DNA from 3 places in the Pseudomonas guariconensis genome. Region 3 is predicted to be linked to each of the others. Evidence: predicted binding sites of a transcription regulator. Region 3 holds the regulator's gene; each other region holds the start of a gene.
The links. Region 3 encodes sigma-54, which starts transcription at its own class of promoters, with help from an activator protein. Its sites were predicted from a motif close to ANTGGCATNNANNTTGCTNT; they were not measured.

Region 1 (8,017 bases), 510 kb from region 3:
GACCACTAAGACCGATGTTGAAAGACATGAATTCGCTCCTTGTGCCGCTCTAGCCGGCCTTAGATACCAATGGTTTGCACGCTGGACAGAGAAACTTTCCCGAGCCCTGCAAGGTTGAGCATCATCTCGCCATTGGGGTTGATGCTGACGCTGGTGACCTTGGCTGGCAGCAGGGTGTACATCTGCGTCGACTTGCCATCGACCATGGTGGTGGCCGAGAAGCTATAGGTGCCCGGGTCGACCTTTTCACCCTTGTCATTGGTGCCATCCCAGATGAAGTCGGCGTAACCGGCTTTCTGCTGGCCCAACTCGATGGTCTTGATGGTGTTGCCGTCTTTATCCTTGATGGTGATCTTCGCCTCGCTGATACCTTGCGGGACGATGAACTGGCCATTGAAACTCTGGGTGGTGTCGACCACCGCTTTATCGTTCTGCACGATCACCGAACGACCCACCAACGACGAAGCCTGCAGGGCCTGGGACGAACCCATGGCACCGGCAATGGAATTGACCGTGCTGTTGAGCGTGGTGATGCCTTCCAGACTGCTGAACTGCGCCAGCTGGGCGACGAACTCGCTGTTATCCTGAGGATCGAGCGGGTTCTGGTGCTGCATCTGGGTGACCAGCAACTGCAGGAACGCATCCTTGCCCAGGGCGTTCTTGTCAGTGTTCTCGGGTGCGGGCTTCTTGGTGGTGCCAGTGCTGACGCCCGACGCCGCGAGGACGTCGTTGAGGTTCACACCGCCGGTGCTGTTGACTGCCATGATCCTGACTCCTTATCACTGACCGAGGGTCAGCACCTTCTGCATCATGGTCTTGGCGGTGTTCATCAGCTCGGCGTTGGTCTGGAACGCACGGCTGGCGGAGATCATGTCAGCCATCTCCTCCACCACATTGACATTGGGGTAGTAGACGTAGCCGTCCTTGTTCGCCGCCGGATGATTGGGCTCGTAGCGCGCCTCAAGGTTGCTCTGATCCTCGACGATGCCCATCACCTGCACACCCTGCCCCGCTTCGCCCTGATCCTGGAACAGCGACTGGCCAGCGCCGTTCTGGGCTTGCTGGAAGGTAGTGGCGAACACCGGATGACGCGCGCGGTAGGTCTGGTCGATGCTCGAGGAAACAGTCTCGGCGTTGGCGATGTTGGAAGCGACGGTATTGAGGCGGGTGTTCTGCGCGCTCATGCCGCTACCGGCAATATTGAAGACACTGGCAAGGGACATGATCACTCTCCGCGCAGGGCCGAAACCAGCCCTTTGAATTTGCTGTTGAGCAGGGTGAAGCTGGCCTGGAAGCCGATGGCGTTCTCTGCGTAGTTGGACTGCTCGATCTGGGCGTCCACGGTGTTCTGGTCGATCGACGGCTGCATCGGCGTGCGGTACTTGAGGGTATCGTCGCCCATGGCCAGGCCTTCGGCCTCGATGTGGCGGTTATTGGTGCGATCCAGGGCAATGCGCCCTTTCTGCTGCTTGTCGGCTTCAGCGGCGAGCACCGCCGAGAAATCCATGTCACGCGCCTTGTAGTTAGGCGTGTCGGCGTTGGCGATGTTGTTGGCCAGAACCTCGGCGCGCTGGGCGCGGAAGCTCAATGCCTGCTCATGGATGCCGAGCGCCTTGTCGAAGCTGATGCTCATGTCTGGGAAACCTTCGAAGGTTGACCGGAAGAATCGTGAGCAAGCTAGAGCAAGGTTTGTGCCAAGCGATAAAGCCCCAGTAAAACCGGGCACTGAGGCCCTGCTTGCCGGCGGCAATGCCAGAAAAGCGGCAATGGATTACCGCTTGGCGTCAGCAAAGCGGCAATGGGCACCGGCAAAAAAAGGGGCCGCGATGCGGCCCCTGTCTGGGTTTATTTTGCCTGGTAGATGATCCCCGGGCTGCACTGGACCATCTGGTAGTGATCCGGCAACCCGTTGAGCGCCTCGGACGCCCCCAGGAACAGATACCCGCCCGGCTTGAGCGTGCTGTGGATGCGCATGAGGATGTCCTTCTTGACCTGGGCCGAGAAGTAGATCAGCACGTTGCGGCAGAACACGATGTCGAACTTGCCCAGCGCCGCATAGCTGTCGAGCAGGTTGAAGGAACGGAACTCGACCCGGCTGCGGATCGGCGCTTTGACCGCCCAACGACCCGGCCCCTTGGTGTCGAAGTAGCGCTGCAGGCGCTCCTGGGACAAGCCGCGACCAATGGCCAGGCTGTCGTATTCACCGGTCTTGCAGTTGGTCAGCATCGACCCGGACAAGTCGGTGGCAACGATCTGCGCACCCATCTTCAGTTGCCCCAGGTTGCTGCGCTCGAACTCGTCGATGGCCATGGAGATCGAATACGGCTCTTGCCCCGAGGAGCATGCCGCCGACCAGATCCGCAGGCGCTGGCCCGGGTTGTTCTTGATGAACTCCGGAATCACCTTGTTCTTGAGCACCTCGAACGGATAGGTGTCACGGAACCACAGGGTTTCATTGGTCGTCATCGCATCGACCACCTGCTCACGCAACCCGCTGCGCGGCTGGCTCTGAATTCGCTGCACCAGCTCACCGAGCGACTTGATGCCCTGCTGCTCCATTAGCTTGTTGAGACGGCTGGAGACCAGGTATTGCTTATTCTCGCCCAGCAAGATGCCACAGGCTTTCTCCAGGAAGACCCGGAACTGTTCAAAATCCAAATTACCCGTAGACAATGCTGCCGCCTCTTTCAAATCCCTGGTGCCAGGGGTTGCCCCCGGCCGTTTCAATGCGTCGCCTTGATCCGATCGACCACCCGCTGGGCGAGGTCGTCCGGCTTGAATTTGGCCAGGAAGTCGTCGGCGCCGACCTTCTTGACCATGGCCTGGTTGAAGACCCCGGACAGCGAAGTATGCAGGAGGATGTGCAGCTTTTGCATGCGCGGATCGCTGCGAATCTCCGCCGTCAGGGTGTAGCCATCCATCTCCGGCATTTCGATGTCGGAGATCATCATCAGGAATTCTTCTTCCGGACGCTTGCCCTCTTCCACCAACTTGTTCAGGTAGTCCAAGGCCTGGCGACCATCGTTGAGGGCTACCACCTCCACCCCTACCGACTGCAGGCAACGGCTGACCTGCTTGCGCGCCACCGACGAATCATCGACGGTCAGCACGCGCAGCATCATCGCCTTGTCTTGCACCTCGGCATCGACCACCCCCACGGACACGTCCTCGGACGATGGCGACACTTCGGCAAGAACTTTCTCTACGTCGATGACCTCCACCATCCGCCCGTCCACACGGGTGACAGCGGTCAGGTAGTGGTCACGTCCGGTCCCCTTGGGTGGCGGATGGATCTCCTCCCAGTTCATGTTGACGATGCGCTCGACCGAATGCACCAGGAAACCTTGGGTCTTGGTGTTGTACTCGGTGATGATCACGAAACTGTTGCGCGTCTCTTCCTGCAGCCCCGGCAAGCCGGTCGCCATCGACAGGTCGAGGATGGGGATGGTCGCGCCGCGAATGTTGGCCACCCCACGCACCACCGGGTGGGACTTGGGCAACAACGTCAGCTCCGGGCACTGCAACACCTCCCGGACCTTGAACACGTTAATGCCATAGAGCTGCTCGCCATTGAGGCGGAACAGCAACAGCTCCAGACGATTCTGCCCCACCAGTTGCGTGCGCTGGTTGACCGAATCCATGACTCCAGCCATGCCAGACTCCTCTAGTTTTGGCCCATTTACCGACTCGGCACGGGCTTTGCTTTTTTGAGCGCCATGTACACGAAAACGACATTTTACCGACGCCTGACGCGCCTGATGACCGGCTTGATAATGGCGCTATGCCTGCTGGCACCCGGCACACGCGCGCTGGCCGATGCGGTTACCTTGCCTGAACAACTTATCGGCGTCACCCAGGGGTTTCTTGAATTCACCGTGGAGGATTATCTGGCCACCACCCAGACCACTGGTCGCTACGAGATCCAGGTCAACCCGCTCGACCCGCGCCTACGCATGCCGCTGTGCAGTCAGCAACTGGACGCTTCGCTTGAAAGTCCAGCACAGCCGCTGGGCAGGGTCACGGTGCGGGTACGCTGCAACGGCAGCGCCCCCTGGACCGTGTTCGTCCCGGCCCAGGTGAAGCTGTTTCGCGAGGTGGTGGTGATGACCCGCCCGCTCAGGCGCGAGATCGTGATTGGCGAAGGCGATGTCAGCCTGCGTGAGCGCGACGTGGGCACGCTCAATCAAGGCTTTCTCACAAGCCTGGAACAGGCCGTGGGCATGAAGCTGCTGCGCCCGACGGTGCTCGACCAGGTCCTGACGCCCCAGCATCTGGAGCAGGCCGAGGTGGTACGCAAGGGCGATCATGTGGTGATCACGGCCCGCAGTGGCAGCCTTAGCGTGCGCATGCCTGGCGAGGCCTTGAGCAAAGGCGGGCTGTCTGAGCAGATTCGCGTGCGCAACCTGAACTCCAAGCGCGTGGTCAAGGCACGGGTGATTGGGCCTGGACAGGTAGAAGTGGCCATGTAAGGCATTTGCGGCGCCCGCGAGGCGGGACAGGATAAAAACTAGCGACGGGGAACGGGTTTTCCTAAACTGTGTCAGAAAACGGGTCATGCGCGCTTGCCGACAGGTGGCGATACATTCGTGCCTAAAGTTTTTTTCGGGTTGGCCGAAAACAGGGCAAGCGTCCAAATTCCCAGAGGTTTCTGATCATGGTCATCGACTTCAGTCGTTTGAATAATTCTCCGGCCGTCACGGGCGGGGTTCGCAGCAATACCGCGACCGGTAGCGCCCCGAAAGCCGGCGAAACCAGCGAAGCGCCACAGACTGCCAGCGGAGAAGCGGTACACCTCAGCCAAGAGGCCCAGCAGTTGCAGAAGATCAGCGACAAGCTGCGCGACCAGCCAGAAGTCAACAGCGCCCGCGTGGCCCAGTTGAAACAGGCGATCGCCGACGGCAGCTATCAGGTCGATGCCGGCCGGGTCGCCAGCAAACTGCTTGATTTCGAAGCCCAGCGCTAACCCTCCGGGGCGCTGACTTCAAGGACGCAAAAGCCAAGAGCCAGCCATGCACGACACCACTTTGCTGCAACTGATCGAAGACGACATCGCGCCAACGCAGGAACTGCTCGAACTGCTTCAGAAAGAAGCCGTCGCCCTGCATGGCCGGGACATGCAGGTGCTGGAGAACATCCTGGCACGCAAGCAGTCCCTGATCGTCCTGCTCGAGCAGCAAGGCATGCGGCGCAACCAACTGCTGGTCGGCCTGGGCTTATCCGCCGACCGGGCCGGTGTGCAGGCCCTGGCCGCGCAATCCTCCCTGGGCGAGGTCATGCTGCAACAACTCGACGTACTCACCCAATTGATGGATGCCTGCCAAAAGGTCAACGAGACCAACGGCCGGATCATCCAGCTGCAGCAACACGCCACGGCCAATCAGATCAGAATCCTCATGGGTGGCGATTCCCCGTCGCTCTATGACAGCCGCGGCGCCACCTCGCCCATGGCTAAGGCCCGCGCCATCAGCCAAGTGTGATTATTTCTATCAAGGCACGGAACATACTGGCAAAATGCCGTTACTTGCGTGTGTCGTTTTTGCCTGGAGATTGATTACCCGTGTTCAATGCATCCGATGCTCCCCAGCCGCCCAAGGTGCTCACCACCCCCTTGGAAATCGCAGCCAACCTGCGTCAATTGCTGGATAGCCACGATCCGCTGATCATCACCTTCCCTGAGCGCAGCCAGCGGTTCCAAAGTTACGTCGTGCATGTGGACCGTGACGCCAATACCCTGGCGCTGGACGAAATGATCCCTCGCGACGGTGAAAAGTACATCGAGAATGGCGAACCCTTCCGCATCGAAGGTTTCCATGATGGCGTGCGCATCGCCTGGGAATGCAACACCGCGACCACCATCACCGAGATCGATGGCCATCGCTGCTACCGTGCCCCCCTGCCGACCGAGATGACCTACCACCAGCGCCGCAACGCCTTCCGCGCCGCGCTCAAGCTGTCGCAACTGGTCGATGTCGTGCTCGACGGTGAACGACTCAAGGGCAAGGGCGCCCTGCGTGGCAAGTTGCTGGACATCTCCGCCACAGGCTGCAAGCTGCGCTTTGAAGGCAACATCGAAGAGCGCCTGCAACTGGGTGAGGTGTATGAGCGCTTCGCCGCCAGCAATCCGCTGGGCATGTCGCAGGCGATGGTAGAACTGCGTCACCTGCACTTCGAAGAGCGCCTGAACACCACCTTCGCTGGCGTGCGCTTTCACAACCTCAATGGCCAGATGCAGCGCAAAGTCGAGAGTTTCGTCTACCAGTTGCAGCGCGAGGCACGACGCTTCGACAAAGACGACTATTGAGTGTCGAATGTCCAATGAAAAACGCCACCCATCGGGTGGCGTTTTTCATTGCTTTGCAGCTTGCCTGAAGACCGGCTCAAACCGACTTGTCGACCTCGGCCTGGGGTGCACCCGCCTCTTCCCGGGGCTTTTGCTCCTCGGCTTCGGTGTCTTCGGCCGCCACCGGCGCTTGCATCACGTCCTGCACGGTCTGCTCATCGACCCGAGGGTCCAGCGCTGCCGACAAGGGTGAGCCCGCCGCTGGCATGGCCACGTGGCCCAGCGGCGCGTCCTGCACCTGATGCAGGCCGGTGACGGCCTTCGGCCGGATCCGCCACACCAGCACCAAGGCGAAGAACAGGAAGAAGGCATAGAGCATTTGCGGCCCCAGGACCTTCATCAGCACACCCGCCGCCAGCGGACCGATACAGGCCCCCACGCCGTAGGTCACCAGCAACATGGCCGTCAGCGAGACACGGCGCTCGCTTTCGACATGGTCGTTGGAAAACGCGACCGCCAGCGGATAGAGGCAAAATTGCAACAGCGAAATCACGAAACCGACGGCGAACAGCAACTCCAGCGGCACGCTGGGCAGCACCGCCAGCGGCAATGCAGCCAGCGCCAGACCGATCGAGACGCTACGGATCAGCACCGCACGATCATAGCGGTCCGACAGCCAACCCAGCGGCCACTGCACCACCAAGCCCGCGAAGATGCAGCTCCCCATGAACAGACCGATCTGCTCGGTGGTAAGCCCCTGCTTGGCCGCATACAGCGGCGCCAGACCATAGAAAGAACCTACGATCAGGCCCGAACCCAGCACCGTCGACAACGACTGCGGTACCCGTTTGAGGAAGAACTTCGGCTCCATCGGCGCCGGGCGCAACGGTGCCGGGTGGATGCGCCGGGTCATCGCCACCGGCACCAGGCACAGGGCAAAGCACATGGCGACCAGCATCAGCAGTTCAGGGCCGAGCTCCGGATGCACCACCAGGATCAATTGGCCGAGTACCAAACCCAGGTAGGAGGCGATCATGTATCCACTGAACACCGCCCCGCGGTGCTTCACATCGGCCTGCTCGTTGAGCCAGCTTTCGATGACCATGTACTGGCACATCATCCCCAGGCCCACGATCATCCGCAGCCCTACCCACACCGGGAGCCAATTGGTCATGCCATGGCCGAGCACCGCCGCGCAGACGATGCCCGCGCACGTGGCGTAGGCGCGGATGTGCCCGACCCGGCCGATCAGCCGGTGGCCGACCTTGCCGCCCACGGCCAGGCCAAAATAGTTGGCGGCCATCAGGGCACCGACCCAAAGGCTGTCCACATGGTCGGCGGCCAGGCGCAAGGCCAGGTAGGTACTGAGCAGGCCCGAGCCGATCAGCATCATCAAGGCAGCGAAATACAGCGACTGAAACGGCTTCCAGATGTTTCGCATACGTCCCGTCGGGCTCCCTGGTCAGGTGGCGTTAGCTTGCAGGCAAGCATAAAAGCAAATTCGCCGCAGCGCAGGCCCCCATCGGCTAAATAGCCAGCCAGGGGGCGTGTCCAGTGTCGGTTGTGTCGCGATCAGGCCTGTGCGGCTAGCACCCGCCGCTCCCAAGGGGTGATTTCGTCGAGGAAATCCGTCAGCTCCAAGGTCTTGGTTGCGACATACCCTTCGATGAATTCGTTCCCGAACATCTGACGCGCCAATGCGCTGCGCTTGAGGCGTTCCAATGCGCCATGCAGGGT
Region 2 (8,017 bases), 1.2 Mb from region 3:
CCATGAGCTTGACTTCACTAAACCCATAGCTTTCTATCCGACCATTGATAGCCGCTTCAAGACGCCGGACAGTTAACAGTCGGGCATGTGGAACTGTTATTCTACCATTAATTATTACTGTGCCTGTAATGTGCTTAGGCTGGTTCTCTTTGAAGATTCGAGTCTTCTTGGTGTTGATGCTATGACCGTGGCGGCGAACGATAGATATAACTTCACGCTCTAGCGAAGTCGGAATCGCATCTCCGGAGAAGGTCAGATCATCGACATAGCAAGTAAATGTCAGATCGTGTCTTTTTGCTAGAAGAGCAAGGCTATCGAACATAGATTGCATGCTATACAAGGCCAATAGAGGACTTAATGGGCTTCCTGTTGGTATGCAATTTTTATGAGTTGATAGTTTGGTTAAGTGGCCTGCTACATCTCGGACACATTTCAGATTATTTAAGTAAAACGAGTATACGTGATGAGCTTTTACCGAGCTGTAGAAATCACTCAGATCAAAAGTTGCAACGGTTTTTGCATTCACGTGGGCTTGGGCGTTCGATCTATAAGAGCGCTTCTTTACACCGGCATGCGCATAGTCTGGGTACTCTATGCGTTGAAGTAGTTTTAAGATGCGCTCATGTACTACGCGCAATGCTTTGTTCGGTGTTTGAACAAGTCGGGCTTTCTTTCGCTTTTGGGAGAAAGGATTGTATTCTTCAAGCAAGGTGAACTCGCGATAGTTCTCATCACTGTTTAAGAGATTAGATATTTCGAGTTCTGTGCGAGAAAGAGTTTCAGCTAATTTTTTAGGTGAGGTTAGTTTGTATAAGGCTGACTGATTTATAGCATATAGCTTAAAAGACTTTCGCTTTTTTACCGAGCTTTGCTGACGTCTCATTGCGGCTTTGATTCCATTCAAGTATTGAGACAATCCGTTTTGCTACATGCAATCTTATCTTGTCGGTAGGTTTTGGATTGTCCAAATTTTCCGAGAAGAAAAGTATTGATGATAGTGGGATTTCGAATGCTTCACTATATCTAGTAAGGATTTCGATTGTAGGTTGCTTCTTTCCACTCTCTATTTCAGATAGATAAGAGTTGGATATCCCTAAACGCGCAGAAAGTTCTGACTGGTTTACGTCATAGAAAGTTCTGATTATTTTCAGGGCTTTATTAAGCATGATTAGCACCTGTGATGTGTGTGACTACAGTGGGGGTAGACTTATTCAGGCATGGAATCGAAGAAAGCTTGGACTTTCGGCCAGTATTTATCAACCAATGCGAACAGATTCACGAAGAATCGAACACCTTGGAAGCATGCCCAAAAGACCTTTACAACGCTCCACTTCTTCTTCTTAGCTGGACTAGCCAGACATTGCTCTGCGGTATTACTACTATCACTCTTTTGCATATTTAATGCTCCTGTTTGGTTATGACACATGCGAAATGCAAGTGTCTCTCGCGCATAACCACACAAGAAAAGTGAAACGGGTTGAGCAATGCTTTTCCCCCCCCTGAAACACCGGCTTCGTCGCTCTCGACGAAGCCGCCTATGTATCGATGGATGCCTGTGACGAGCACCGGCCCCCTCTCGAGTTACAAGGGGTAGAGCCTTACGGCCCCGCAGTACATGACACCGAGATGCCGTTGTACCTACAGCAAGCGAGATTAAGTCACCGACCGCCCAAGTAATATCCTCGAATCGCCTATTGCTCGTCAACAGTTTTTTCGCAAATAGCGAAAATATTTCGCGAGACAATAAAAATACCATATAAAACAATGGGTTACATGCTTGCTTTGAATTTTGATGAAGACGGTGTTTTGTAGCCAGAAGTTAGCAGATTGTGTGCACCGGCCGCAGCCACCAGCAGCGCACGCTTGGCGGCAGTCTGGCCCTGGACCTCGCTGAGGTCCGGGTAGGGCCGCTCCCGCAGCAGCAGGCCGTTGGCTGCAAAGGGTGATAGGGGCGACTGGCCGTTGAGGTGGGCCACCAGCTCGAGCAGATGGCCCACCGCGTAGACCACCAAGCCATTCGCCAGGCTCGCTTCCTCGGCGTTCTCCCTGGGTACCACCAGGGCTCGCCCAGCCTCTCGCGCGGCCAGTGCAGCAGGCAGCACGCCTTGCACTGGGCGCAATCCACCCGACAGCGCCAGCTCGCCGATGCACTCGATTTCGCTCAGGGGCGCCACCGGAACCTGGCCATTGGCGGCCAGGATGCCCAAGGCGATGGCCAGATCGTAACGCCCGCCGTCCTTGGGCAGATCGGCCGGGGCGAGGTTCTGGGTGATGCGTCGGGCGGGGTAGTCCAGGCCGGAGTTGACGATGGCGCTGCGCACGCGGTCCTTGCTCTCCTTGACCGTGGCTTCGGGCAGACCGACCAGGGTCAGGGTGGGCAGGCCGTTGGCCAGATGGGTTTCGACACTGACAGCAGGCGCCAGCACGCCGACCTGGGCGCGGCTGTGGACGAGGGCGAGGGACATGGACACTCCGTGGTCGCTTGGGGAAAACCGCTTCCTGCGGTTGGGCAAGCATAGAGCGCCTGGGGAAGGGCGATTGCGAAAGAGTGCGTCGGGGTTTTGCAGGGAGTGACCGACGGCCTGTAGGGACAGCGGTGTTCATGAGAACACCGCAGAACAGGCATCGGCGAAAGCGGGCGGCTGTTATTGCTCAGCGGACGGAGCGATCCGCGCTTCCAGCTCGGCCACCTGCTTTTCCAGGGCTTCCAGGCGTGCGCGAGTGCGCGCCAGGACTACCATCTGGCTGTCGAATTCATCCCGGCTGACCAGGTCCAGTTTACTGAAGGCGCCCTGCATGAGGACCTTGAACTGGCTCTCCAGTTCGGCGCGTGGCTGTGCGGTGTCGCCGCTGAACAGGCGAGAGGCCTGGTCGCTCAGGGCGTCGAGAAAGGCTTTGGGCGCGAGCATGTTGGGCTGTCCGCTTGAATCGTTGAGAGGTGCGCAGTGTAGCACGCACCTGGATGGCGTTTGCCCTGCACATTTTTTGCGCAGTCTGCAGCGGTTCGACGCACCGAAGTTGTGCGTGTTTTCTCTGCTGGCGATTGGCCAAAGCCTGCCTCTGAGCGTAATCGACTGTTTTTGCTCGGGTTATCCGAAGTGGCAAGGTTTCTGCAAAGACCATTTCGAGCCATGCACTGATGCAGTTCTTGTGACCAGGCAGTGCGAGGCTGGAACCAACGGCCCCTCGACTTTGGCGAGAGGGCTCCGACGACGGGTTACAAAGCCAACCGCTGCGCTTAGACTTGAGACGGGTTTGTTTTCCTGGGGCAAGTCCACCAAATCGGGAGAAGTTTCATGAAGCTAGTCACTGCCATCATCAAGCCGTTCAAGCTGGACGACGTGCGCGAGTCGCTGTCGGAAATCGGCGTGCAGGGCATCACCGTGACCGAAGTAAAAGGCTTCGGTCGGCAGAAAGGCCATACCGAGTTGTACCGCGGTGCCGAGTACGTGGTCGATTTCCTGCCCAAGGTGAAGATTGACGTCGCGATCGACGACAAGGACCTTGACCGTGTCATCGAAGCCATCACCAAGGCCGCCAACACCGGCAAGATCGGTGACGGCAAGATCTTCGTGGTCAATCTGGAGCAGGCCATCCGCATCCGTACCGGCGAAACCGATACCGACGCGATCTAAGTAACACCGCCTCACAAACCCAACGCCCCAGGAGAAAACAACATGACTCTGCGTAAGATCGCAGGGCTAGGAGCCCTATTGTCCCTCGTAATGCCCGGCCTGGCCTTGGCAGAGGAAGCTGCCCCGGCGTTGAATTCCGGCGATACCGCCTGGATGCTCACTGCCACGGCGCTGGTGCTGTTCATGACCATTCCGGGTCTGGCCTTGTTCTATGGCGGCATGGTCCGCTCCAAGAACGTGCTGTCGGTGATGATGCAATGCTTCGCCATTACCGGGCTGATGAGCATTCTGTGGGTGGTCTACGGCTACAGCCTGGCATTCGATACCACCGGTATGGAAAAGGGCGTGGTCAATCTCTATTCCTTCGTCGGCGGCTTCTCGAAGGCGTTTCTGAGCGGCGTCACGCCTCAGAACCTGACCTCGGCCACCGCGCTGTTCCCCGAGGCAGTCTTCATCACGTTCCAGATGACTTTCGCCATCATCACCCCGGCGCTGATCGTCGGCGCCTTCGCCGAACGCATGAAGTTCTCGGCCATGCTGGTGTTCATGGGCGTCTGGTTCACCCTGGTCTATGCGCCGATCGCGCACATGGTCTGGAGCGGTGATGGCGCGCTGATGTGGGATTGGGGCGTACTCGACTTCGCCGGTGGCACCGTGGTGCACATCAATGCCGGTATCGCCGGCCTGGTCTGCTGCCTGGTGTTGGGCAAGCGCAAAGGCTACCCGACCACCCCGATGGCCCCGCACAACCTGGGCTATACGCTGATGGGCGCGGCCATGCTGTGGATCGGCTGGTTCGGTTTCAACGCAGGTTCCGCCGCCGCGGCCAACGGCACCGCCGGCATGGCGATGCTGGTCACCCAGATCGCCACCGCCGCCGCAGCGCTGGGCTGGATGTTTGCCGAGTGGATCGGCCACGGCAAACCCAGCGCCTTGGGCATCGCCTCCGGTGTGGTCGCAGGCCTTGTGGCCATCACCCCGGCGGCAGGCACCGTGGGGCCGATGGGCGCGCTGATCATCGGCCTGGCTTCAGGCGTGATCTGCTACTTCTGCGCCACCAGCCTCAAGCGCAAGCTGGGCTATGACGACTCCCTGGACGCCTTCGGTGTGCACGGCATCGGCGGTATCGTCGGCGCCATTCTCACCGGTGTGTTCGCGGCGCCTGCCCTGGGCGGCTTCGGCGCGGTCACCGACATCGCCGCGCAGGTCTGGGTGCAGACCAAGGGCGTGCTGTTCACCGTGGTCTACACCGCCATCGTCACCTACGTGATCCTCAAGGTGCTGGACGTGTTGATGGGGCTGCGGGTCAACGAAGAAGAAGAGTCGGTCGGCCTCGATCTGGCTCAACACAACGAGCGCGGCTACAACCTGTAACCGCGACGCGCTGGAAAACTTGCCCGGTTCGCCGGGCATTTTTTTGCCTGGAATTCGCTGTTTAGCGAAGAGCAAACGGTTTACCCGGCACGTTCGTGACACAGGCCTAAAACTTACAACGCGCTGGGCGTTCAGGGAGCTTTGCTTTTTCAACGAGCGCGCTAGAATGCGCGCCGAAGGGTGTTCGATGAGCTGTCCACACACTTCTCCACCCTTTGCTAGGCTTGCCAGTAGCGCATGGCCAGCAGGTGCTGCCGGCGCTTTTTTCCGGCCGATGGCTCGATGATTTTTCAGGTTCTGCCAGGAGCAGAGCCTGTTGGGCGACAGTCTCCACATCAGGAGAGAGACGTCCGGGCAGTGGCCAACCCACGGCCAGTTGAATTTTCACTGGTGGCTGCCGGTCTACGGCTCCACTGGTCTATAACTAACCTGCTTTTCGCAAGTCATGAGGTAGAACATGAGCGACGACGATCTGGAAAATGACGACCTCGAAGTAGGCGATGAAGACGAGGCCGATGAGGGCCTTGAAGCTGCGGCCGACGACGGCGCGGAAGACGCTGGCGAAGACGACAGCCCCGCACCGGTAGCCAAGGGTAAATCCAAGGCGGCGGTCTCGGTGGACGAGATGCCAAGCATGGAAGCCAAGCAGAAGGAGCGCGATGCGCTGGCCAAGGCCATGGAAGAGTTCCTTGCGCGTGGTGGCAAGGTTCAGGAGGTCGAAGCCAACGTGGTCGCCGATCCACCCAAAAAGCCGGACAACAAGTACGGCAGCCGCCCTATCTGAGTGGCTGAACGCAAAAAAGCCCGCCGTCGCTGCGGGCTTTTTTGTGGGCGCGGGTTTTGTCGGGCTGTGCGGTAAACCGCCCCTTTCAGCGCCAGCGCGACAGAACGTCCGGCAACTGCGACAGCCGCTGGATTTCTGCATCCGGTGCCCGTTCGCCCACCCACGCCTTGCCTTGGGGATTGAACCACACCGCCCGCAGCCCGGCGCGCTGGGCGCCCGCGACATCGTCAGCGGGATGGTCGCCAATGTGCACTGCAGCACCGGCCTGGACCTCGCCCCGACGCAGGGCTTCCATGAACGGTGCCGGGTCCGGCTTGCCGATGCCCAGGTCCTCGGCGCACAAGGCAAACCTGAAGTAGTCCGCCAGCCCCAGACGACGCACGTCGGCGTTGCCGTTGGTGACCACGCCGAGCATGTACTGGTGGCGCAGGATTTCCAGCACAGGTTGCACTTCGGGGAACACCTCCACCTGATGGCGTGCGTGCAGGAACACCTCGAAGCCTTCGTTGGCCAGCTCCAAGGCTTGTTTCTCGCTATAGCCGACCTCTTCCAGCGCATGGAACAGCACACGGCGGCGCAGGGCGCTGATGCGGTGCTTGAGACCGGGTTCGGCCTGCACCAGGCGCTCGCGGATGGCGAACAGGTGCTCGACCGGCACGCCGCCCAGGATCGGGGCATTGGCCGCGAGCCAGTCGCGCAGGACGATTTCGGCGCTGGCGATTACCGGTGCGGTGTCCCACAGGGTGTCATCCAGGTCGAAGGTAATCAGCTTGATGCTCATGAGTCTGTGCCTTTGCTGCGTTTGGCCCGAGGATGGGCGCTGTCGTACACCGCGGCCAGGTGCTGGAAGTCCAGGTGGGTGTAGATCTGCGTGGTGCCGATGTCGGCGTGGCCAAGCATTTCCTGCACTGCGCGCAGGTCCTGGGAAGACTCCAGCAGGTGGCTGGCGAAAGAGTGGCGAAGCATGTGGGGATGCAGGTGCTGGCCCAGCTCGCGCTCGCCCGCGGCCTTGACCCGCATCTGGATCGCCCGTTGGCCGAGGCGGGTGCCTTGGCGGGTCAGGAACACTGCGTTGTCCCGAGGTGCGCTGATGCCGCGCAGCTTCAGCCACTGCTGCAGGGCCTCGCGGGCCTTGCGTCCGACCGGCAACACACGGGCCTTGTTGCCCTTGCCTTGTACCTGAACCAGCCCGGCGGTCAGATCCAGCTGGTCCAGGTCAAGGTTGGTCAGCTCAGACAGGCGTAGCCCGGAGGAGTAGAAAAGCTCGAGAATCGCCTGGTCGCGACGGGCAATGAAGTCATCGTCCACGCCGCCGTCGAGCAGCTGCAAGGCTCGATCGGTGTCCAGGACCTTGGGCAGTCGGCGCTCGCCCTTGGGCGCGGCCAGGCCATTGGCCGGGTTGTGCTGACACAGATCTTCGCGGTTCAGGTATCGGTACAGCCCGCGCACTGCCGAAAGCAGGCGTGCCAGGCTTCGAGCGGACTGGCCATGCTGGTGCAGGCGCGCCACCATCTGGCGCAACTGCTGGACCTGCAGGGCATTCCAGTCGGTGATGCCTTGGGCGGCGCAGAATTCGATGACCTTCTGCAGGTCGCGACGGTAAGCCAGTTGGGTATGTTCGGACATCTGGCGCTCATTGCGCAGATGATCGCAATAAGCCTCCAACTGGCGTTCCATCAGCGCACCGGTCGCAGGGTCTGGGTGAAGCGCGGGACGACGCGGCCGAGCACTTCGGCGATATAACTCAGGAACAGGGTGCCGACGCTGCTCTTGTAGTGCTGCGGGTCGCGGCTGCCGATCGCCAGTACGCCGTGCAGCCCTTGGTAGTCGAGCGCGGCGACCGCGCTGGAGCCGACTTCCTTGCGCTGCTCCTCGCCGAACAGGAACGCCAGCTCATGCTCGCGCAGGTTGCCGCTGACAGTCTTGCCGCTGCCCAGCAGCGCGCCGATGGCCTGTTGGGCTTCGCCGTTGCTGGCCCAGCGGCCGACAGGGGCTGCACTTTCGCCGAACAGGATCAGGCTGACGAAAGGCACCTGGAATTCCTGGCGCAGGCTGTCCTCCACGGCCATGACCACTTCCTCGAGGCTGCCCGCGTCGAGCAGGTCGAGGATCAGGCGACGGGTCTTGTCGAACAGCCGGTCGTTGTCCCGGGCCACATCCATCAATTGCGAGAGGCGATGACGCATCTCGATGTTGCGATCGCGCAGCAACTTCAGCTGACGCT
Region 3 (8,017 bases):
GCTGCCATTGATCAAGCGCCTGGGCATCCAGATGATCAGCCTCACTGGCAACCCGGACTCTCCCCTGGCCCAGGCCGCCGAGGTCAACCTTGATGCCAGCGTCGCCCAGGAGGCCTGCCCGCTCAATCTTGCGCCCACCTCCTCCACCACTGCCGCGCTGGTGCTGGGTGACGCCCTGGCCATCGCCCTGCTCGAGGCACGCGGGTTCACGGCCGAAGACTTCGCTTTCTCCCATCCGGGAGGCGCGCTGGGTCGCCGCCTGCTGCTGAAGGTGGAAAACGTCATGCACACCGGCGAAGCACTGCCGATCGTGCCGCGTGGCACCCTGCTCAAGGACGCCCTGGTAGAGATGTCGCGCAAGAGTTTGGTAGGCATGACCGTGGTCCTGGAGGCCGACGGCCGTCTGGCCGGGGTGTTCACCGACGGCGACCTGCGCCGCGCCCTGGAGCGCAACATCGATGTGCACAAGACCATCATCGACCAGGTGATGACCGTCCACGGCAAAACCGCACGCGCCGAGATGCTCGCCGCCGAGGCCTTGCGCATCATGGAAGACAACAAGATCAACGCGCTGGTGGTGGTCGACCAGAACGACCGCCCCACCGGCGCCTTGAACATGCATGACCTGCTGCGCGCAGGCGTGATGTGATGGAGTGCAATGCAATGAACCCGGATCTTCTGCAACGCGGCAAGGCCATCAAGCTGGCCGTGTTCGATGTCGATGGCGTGCTGACCGACGGACGTCTGTATTTCCTTGAAGACGGCAGCGAGTTCAAGACCTTCAACACCCTGGATGGCCACGGCATCAAGATGCTCATGGCTTCGGGCGTGACCACAGCGATCATCAGCGGGCGCAAGACCCCGGTGGTCGAGCGCCGAGCAAAAAACCTCGGCATCCCGCACCTGTTCCAGGGCCGCGAGGACAAACTGGTAGTGCTCGACAGCCTGCTCGCCGAACTGGGCCTAAGCTATGAACAGGTCGCCTACTTGGGCGATGACCTGCCAGACCTGCCGGTGATCCGCCGCGTAGGCCTTGGCATGGCGGTGGCAAGCGCCGCCCCGTTCGTTCGCCAGCACGCCCATGGCGTGACCCAGGCCCGCGGCGGCGAAGGTGCCGCACGCGAGTTCTGTGAACTGATCATGCAGGCCCAGGGCACCCTGGACGCTGCCAACGCCAACTACCTCTAAGGCCAGACATGTTCAGCAAGAAAGCCAGGAATATCGTGCTGCTCGGTGCGATCGCCGCACTGCTGGTGGCCGTCGGCTACTGGAACATCAGCCCCGAGAGTTTCCTCGAAAAGCCGGTGGCCCAGGTCGATGAGAATGCCATCGACTACTATGCGATCAATGCCCACAGCGTGCAGTACCTGCCTGATGGCAAGGTGCAATACGAAATGACCGCCGACAAGGTGGAGCACCTCAAGTCCAGCGAGATCACCCTGGTGACCACGCCGGACCTGCACATGTACCGGGGCACCCAGTATCCCTGGCACGTGCAGAGCGTGCGCGCCGAGGTCAACCCGGATGGCAGCGAGGTCGAGCTGATCGACAAGGTCCGGGTTGCCCGCACCGATGAAAAGCAGCGCGAAACGATCATCACCACCACCCGCATGACCGTCTTCCCGCAGAAGCAATATGCGCAGACCGAGCAAGCCGTTAGAATCGACGGCGCCGGTGGGACGACTACGGGCAAAGGAATGAAAGCGTATTTGAAAGACGGCAGGATGGACCTGCTGTCCAACGTAAGAGGACAGTATGAGGCTCGTTAACACCCTCCCCTTTTTGCTCAGCCTGAGCGCGGCACTGGGAAGCGCGAGCGCCTTGGCCCTGCCGAACGATCGTGACCAGCCTATCCGCATCCAGGCTGACAACGCTCACCTGGACGACAAGCAAGGCGTCGCCACCTACACCGGCGACGTGATCATCACCCAGGGTTCGATGATGATCAAAGGCAACACCGTGACCATCACCCGTGCCGCCTCCGGCGATATCGACGTGGTCACCTCGGTGGGCAACCTAGCCTACTTCGAGCAACAGCAGAGCGCCGCCAAACCCGACAAGATGAAAGGCTGGGGCGTGACCATCCAGTACCAGGCGCAAAAGGACATGGTGATCCTCACCGACCGCGCCAAGGTCGAGAACGAAGGCAACACCACTGAAGGCGAGAAGATCGTCTACAACACCAAGACCCAGGTGGCTACCGCCGGTCGTGGTGGCAATGTGACTTCACCACGTCAGCGTATCGACATGGTGATCCAGCCGAAGAAGAAGGCCGAGTAAATGGCAACCCTCAAAGCCCAGCACTTGGCCAAGAGCTACAAGAGCCGCCAGGTTGTCCGCGACGTCAGCCTGTCGATCGACAGCGGTCAGATCGTCGGCCTGCTCGGCCCCAACGGCGCCGGCAAGACCACCTGCTTCTACATGATCGTTGGCCTGGTCCGCGCCGACCAGGGACGCGTACTGATCGACAACCTGGACGTCAGCCACCAGCCCATGCACGGTCGCGCCCGCGCCGGCATCGGCTATCTGCCCCAGGAAGCCTCGATCTTCCGCAAGCTGTCGGTGGCCGACAACATCATGGCCATCCTCGAGACCCGCAAGGAGCTCGACCGTGACGGCCGCAGAAAGGAGCTGGAAAGCCTTCTGCAGGAATTCCACATCAGCCACATCCGCGACAACCTTGGCATGAGCCTCTCCGGTGGCGAACGCCGCCGGGTCGAGATCGCCCGCGCCCTGGCCACCGCACCGAAGTTCATCCTGCTGGACGAACCTTTCGCGGGTGTAGACCCGATCTCCGTTGGCGATATCAAACAGATCATCCACCACCTCAAGGCCAAGGGCATCGGGGTGCTGATCACCGACCACAACGTCCGTGAAACCCTTGATATCTGTGAAACCGCCTACATCGTCAATGATGGTCAGCTGATCGCCGAGGGCGACGCCGAGACCATCCTGGCCAACGATTTGGTCAAGGAGGTTTACCTGGGCCACGAGTTCCGACTTTAAAGGCCCGGAGTCTGCTTGGAGCACTGAAGGAAGTGACACAGTGCTCTAGGCAAACGCTACAATTTCAGGCATATAACTTGCTTAAAATTGGCGCCTCGGCGCCCTACGTGTAGTGGATGGCGCATGCGCGCCGGCGAACAAGGTATTAAGCCCCAGCCATGAAACCATCGCTCGTCCTAAAAATGGGCCAGCAACTGACGATGACCCCGCAGTTGCAACAGGCCATCCGTCTGCTCCAGCTATCCACCCTGGACCTGCAACAAGAAATCCAGGAAGCGCTGGAGTCCAATCCGATGCTCGAACGTCAGGAAGACGGCGACGACTTCGACAACAGCGACCCGATGGCCGACAACGCCGAAAGCAAGCCGGCTGCCGAAGCCCAAGAGAGCAGCTTCCAGGAAAGCACCAGCAGTGCCGAGAACCTGGAGGAAGGCGAATGGAACGAGCGCATCCCCAACGAATTACCCGTGGACACTGCCTGGGAAGACATCTACCAGACCAGTGCCAGCAACCTGCCCGCCAGCGATGACGACGAGTGGGACTTCACCACCCGCACTTCCGTCGGCGAAAGCCTGCAGAGCCATCTTCTGTGGCAACTCAACCTGGCGCCGATGTCCGACACCGACCGGCTGATCGCCGTGACCCTGATCGACAGCATCAACGAACAGGGTTACCTGGAGGACAGCCTCGAAGAAATCTGCGCAGGCTTCGACCCCGAACTGGATATCGAGCTCGACGAAGTCGAAGCGGTACTGCACCGCATCCAGCAATTCGAACCCGCAGGCATTGGCGCCCGCAGCCTTGGCGAGTGCCTGCTGCTGCAGCTACGTCAGCTTCCGGCGAACACCCCCTGGATGGCTGAGGCGCAGCGCCTGGTCACTGATTTCATCGACTTGCTCGGCAGCCGCGACTACAGCCAGCTGATGCGTCGCATGAAGATCAAGGAGGACGAGCTGCGCCAGGTCATCGAACTGGTGCAGAGCCTGAACCCGCGCCCTGGTTCGCAGATCGAGTCCAGCGAGCCCGAGTACGTGGTTCCCGACGTCATCGTGCGCAAGGACAGCGACCGCTGGCTGGTCGAACTGAACCAGGAAGCGATACCACGCCTGCGGGTCAACCCGCAGTATGCCGGCTTCGTCCGCCGCGCCGATACCAGCGCCGACAACACCTTCATGCGCAACCAGTTGCAAGAAGCGCGCTGGTTCATCAAGAGCCTGCAAAGTCGCAACGAGACGCTGATGAAGGTCGCCACCCAGATCGTCGAGCACCAGCGAGGCTTCCTGGACCATGGTGACGAGGCGATGAAGCCGCTGGTACTGCACGATATCGCCGAAGCGGTAGGCATGCACGAATCGACCATTTCCCGGGTCACCACGCAGAAATACATGCATACCCCGCGCGGTATCTACGAACTGAAATACTTTTTCTCGAGCCATGTAAGCACCTCCGAAGGCGGTGAATGCTCGTCTACGGCGATCCGCGCGATCATCAAGAAACTGGTTGCGGCGGAAAATCAGAAAAAGCCATTGAGTGACAGCAAGATCGCTGGTTTACTGGAGGCACAAGGCATCCAGGTAGCCCGTCGCACCGTCGCCAAGTACCGCGAGTCCCTCGGCATCGCACCGTCGAGTGAGCGCAAGCGACTGATGTAGCCCCTGGAAGAGCCATAGCGTTTCAGTGGCAGGTGCAATACCTGCCCTTTATGCACGGGCAACAAAGGAGAAGCTGTATGCAAGTCAACATCAGTGGACAGCATGTAGAAGTCACTCAACCACTGCGCGAGTATGTCCTTGAAAAGCTCGCCCGCGTGGAGGGGCATTTCGACAAGATCACCAACGTGACGGTGATCATGAAGGTCGAAAAACTGCAGCAGAAGGTGGAGGCCACACTCCAGATTCCCGGCGGTGAAGTGGTCGCCAATGCCGAACACCAAGACATGTATGCAGCGATCGACGCCCTGGCTGACAAGCTCGACCGCCAACTGAAAAAACATAAGGAAAAACAGCAAAGCCTGCTGCAAGGTGCAGCCGCCCGCTGATCCCTCTCATCCATGATCCGACTTGAAACCATCCTGACCCCCGGCCGTTCCCTCGTGAACGTGCCGGGCGGCAGTAAAAAGCGCGTGCTCCAGGAAATCGCCACCCTGATCGCCAGGGAAGTGCCCGAACTGGAGATGGAAGACGTATTCGAAAAACTGGTTGGCCGTGAAAAGCTCGGATCCACCGGTTTCGGCAACGGCATCGCCATCCCCCATTGTCGCCTCGAAGGCTGCACCGCTCCGGTCAGCGCCCTGCTGCACCTGGATGCCCCCATCGACTATGACGCCATCGATGGCGCGCCGGTGGATCTGCTGTTCGTCCTGCTTGTGCCAGAAGCCGCCACCGACGCCCACCTTGAACTGCTGCGCCAGATTGCCAGCATGCTCGATCGCAAGGAGGTCCGCGATCGCCTGCGTGCCGCCAACAGCAGCGAGGCCCTGTACCAGGTAGTCCTGGACGCACAGAACGAGCACTGAACATGCGCCTGATCATCGTCAGCGGCCGGTCTGGCTCCGGCAAAAGCACCGCCCTCGACGTGCTGGAAGACAACGGTTATTACTGCATCGACAACCTACCCGCCGGGCTATTGCCGCAGTTGGCAGAAAACGCGTTGATCAATACCGAACTGCTGCAACCCAAGGTGGCTGTCTCCATCGACGCGCGCAACCTGCCCAGTCACCTGACGCGCTTCCCCGAACTGCTTGAGGGCGCGCGAGCCCAGCATATCCAGTGCGACGTGCTGTATCTGGATGCCGACGAGGAGACCCTGCTCAAGCGCTTCTCCGAAACGCGTCGTCGACACCCGCTGACCAACGCCAATCGCTCCCTCGCCGAAGCGATCCGTGTCGAAAGCGAACTGCTGGGCCCGATCGCCGATCTGGCCGATCTCAAGATCGACACCACCAACCTCAACCTTTACCAGTTGCGCGACTCGATCAAGCTGCGTCTGCTCAATCAGCCCGAGCCAGGCACAGCGTTTCTGGTGGAGTCCTTTGGCTTCAAGCGCGGCATGCCCGTGGATGCCGATCTGGTGTTCGATGTCCGTTGCCTGCCTAATCCGTATTGGAAGCCCGAGCTACGCGAACACTCCGGGCTGGACCAGCCGGTAATCGACTACCTGGCCGCCCAACCGGATGTCGAAGAGATGTTCCAGGACATCTCCAGTTATCTGCTCAAATGGCTGCCTCGATTCGCCGCCAGCAATCGCGCCTATGTCACCATCGCGATTGGCTGCACAGGCGGTCACCACCGTTCTGTCTACCTGACCGAGCGCCTGGGCCAACTTTTGCAACCCACCCTGAAAAACGTCCAGGTCCGCCATCGCGACCTCTAGCCCACAGGATCCGCACCCCAATGCCCGCCCGCGAAATCACCATCATCAACAAGCTGGGGCTCCACGCCCGGGCGGCAGCCAAGTTCGTTGGCGTAGCCGGGCGCTTCCCCTGCCAGGTCAGGGTGGGGCGTGCGCCGGACAAAATGGTGGATGGCAAGAGCATCATGGCAGTGATGATGCTCGCCGCGGGCAAGGGCACCCAGGTGCACCTGATGACCGAGGGAGAACAGGACAATGAGGCCATGGACGCCTTGGTCGAGTTGATCAACAACTATTTCGACGAAGGCGAGTAATCCGCCGCGAAGGGCTCGAATCGAGCCGACCTGGCTGACCTTGCCGCGTAGCCGTACCGGCTCAGATCCAATTCTGGGATGGCAACATCCCCCACACAGAACAAAAGCAAAGGGCCGCTATGCGGCCCTGAGTTTCAATCGTCCCGCCTGCTGGCAGGTATCAGCTCCCCGCCACCGTCATCCGCTCGATCAGCACCGAGCCGCTATGAATATTGCTCCGGGTTTCGATATCACTGCCGATCGCTACGATCTGCTGGAACATGTCCTTCATGTTGCCGGCGATCGTCACCTCCTGGACGGGGAACTGGATCTCGCCATTCTCTACCCAGAAGCCCGCCGCGCCGCGGGAGTAATCCCCCGTCACCATGTTGAGGCCGTGCCCCATCAGTTCGGTCACCAGCAAGCCACGCCCCATGCGGCGGATCAGTGCGGCCTGGTCCTCCACCCCATGGGTGACGAACAGGTTATGCACACCACCAGCGTTGGCAGTACTTGGCAGTCCCAGCTTGCGTCCGGAATAGGTGCCCAGCAGGTAGGAGACCAGCTCGCCTTTTTCCACGAATGGCTTTGCATAGGTCGCCAGGCCATCGCCGTCGAAAGCTGCGCTTCCCAGGGCTCGCGGCAAGTGGGGACGTTCATCGAGCGTCAGCCAGGTAGGGAACAGACGCTGGCCGATAGCGCCATCAAGGAAGGAGGATTTACGGTACAGATTGCCGCCGGAGATGGCCGACAGGAAGCTGCCGAACAACCCGCCGGCCAGTTCCGCGGAAAACAGCACGGGCACCTCGCAGGTCGGCACCGGACGAGCACCCAGGCGGCTGGCGGCACGCTGTGCGGCGCGCTGCCCGATGCTACGCGGGTCGGCCAGCAATTGGCCCTGGCGATTGACGTCGTACCAGTAGTCACGCTGCATCTGTCCTTCGCCTTCGGCGATCATCACGCAGCTCAGGCTATGGCGCGTGGAGGCATAACCGCCGATGAAACCGTGGCTGTTGCCATAGACTCGGCAGCCTTGGTGGGTGTTCAGGGTCGTGCCATCGGCATTGAGGATGCGCGGGTCGGCATCGAAGGCTGCGGCCTCACAGGCCAATGCCATCTCGACGGCCTTTTCCGGCTCCAGGGCCCAATCATGGTAAAGGTCGAGATCAGGGATCTCGCGGGCCATCAGCGCCGCATCGGCCAGGCCTGCGCATTCATCCTCGGAGGTGTGCTGGGCAATGGCCAGCGCAGCCGCCACAGTCTCGCGAATCGCGTCCGGGCCGCTGGCCGATGTACTGGCCGAGCCTTTGCGCTGGCCAACATAAAGGGTGATACCAAAACCTTGATCGCGGTTGAACTCGACCGTC

Region 1: flgB (flagellar basal body rod protein FlgB) is a predicted target of sigma-54. The motif match lies at 1,680-1,699, and genes of this name have one in related genera.
Region 2: glnK (P-II family nitrogen regulator) is a predicted target of sigma-54. The motif match lies at 3,043-3,062, and genes of this name have one in related genera.

The regions. Positions count from the first base shown of each region.
Region 1 is NZ_CP162012.1:1,549,024-1,557,040, reverse strand. It holds gene flgE (flagellar hook protein FlgE) at 1-28, opposite strand, end outside; gene flgD (flagellar hook assembly protein FlgD) at 60-764, opposite strand; gene flgC (flagellar basal body rod protein FlgC) at 780-1,223, opposite strand; gene flgB (flagellar basal body rod protein FlgB) at 1,226-1,633, opposite strand; gene cheR (protein-glutamate O-methyltransferase CheR) at 1,846-2,673, opposite strand; gene AB1N67_RS07065 (chemotaxis protein CheV) at 2,724-3,653, opposite strand; gene flgA (flagellar basal body P-ring formation chaperone FlgA) at 3,717-4,469, shown strand; gene flgM (flagellar biosynthesis anti-sigma factor FlgM) at 4,655-4,963, shown strand; gene AB1N67_RS07050 (flagella synthesis protein FlgN) at 5,010-5,477, shown strand; gene AB1N67_RS07045 (flagellar brake protein) at 5,558-6,301, shown strand; gene AB1N67_RS07040 (MFS transporter) at 6,378-7,721, opposite strand; gene AB1N67_RS07035 (glutamine synthetase family protein) at 7,853-8,017, opposite strand, start outside.
Region 2 is NZ_CP162012.1:5,121,769-5,129,785, reverse strand. It holds gene AB1N67_RS23860 (reverse transcriptase family protein) at 1-883, opposite strand, end outside; gene AB1N67_RS23855 (helix-turn-helix domain-containing protein) at 840-1,166, opposite strand; partial or broken gene AB1N67_RS23850 (magnesium chelatase domain-containing protein) at 1,812-2,465, opposite strand; gene AB1N67_RS23845 (accessory factor UbiK family protein) at 2,646-2,909, opposite strand; gene glnK (P-II family nitrogen regulator) at 3,297-3,635, shown strand; gene AB1N67_RS23835 (ammonium transporter) at 3,678-5,009, shown strand; gene sutA (transcriptional regulator SutA) at 5,467-5,793, shown strand; gene AB1N67_RS23825 (HAD family hydrolase) at 5,879-6,574, opposite strand; gene xerC (tyrosine recombinase XerC) at 6,571-7,470, opposite strand; gene AB1N67_RS23815 (DUF484 family protein) at 7,470-8,017, opposite strand, start outside.
Region 3 is NZ_CP162012.1:1,035,163-1,043,179, reverse strand. It holds gene AB1N67_RS04720 (SIS domain-containing protein) at 1-649, shown strand, start outside; gene AB1N67_RS04715 (HAD family hydrolase) at 664-1,188, shown strand; gene lptC (LPS export ABC transporter periplasmic protein LptC) at 1,197-1,769, shown strand; gene lptA (lipopolysaccharide transport periplasmic protein LptA) at 1,756-2,280, shown strand; gene lptB (LPS export ABC transporter ATP-binding protein) at 2,281-3,006, shown strand; gene AB1N67_RS04695 (RNA polymerase factor sigma-54) at 3,165-4,658, shown strand; gene raiA (ribosome hibernation-promoting factor, HPF/YfiA family) at 4,736-5,044, shown strand; gene ptsN (PTS IIA-like nitrogen regulatory protein PtsN) at 5,057-5,521, shown strand; gene rapZ (RNase adapter RapZ) at 5,524-6,378, shown strand; gene AB1N67_RS04675 (HPr family phosphocarrier protein) at 6,399-6,671, shown strand; gene pmbA (metalloprotease PmbA) at 6,832-8,017, opposite strand, start outside.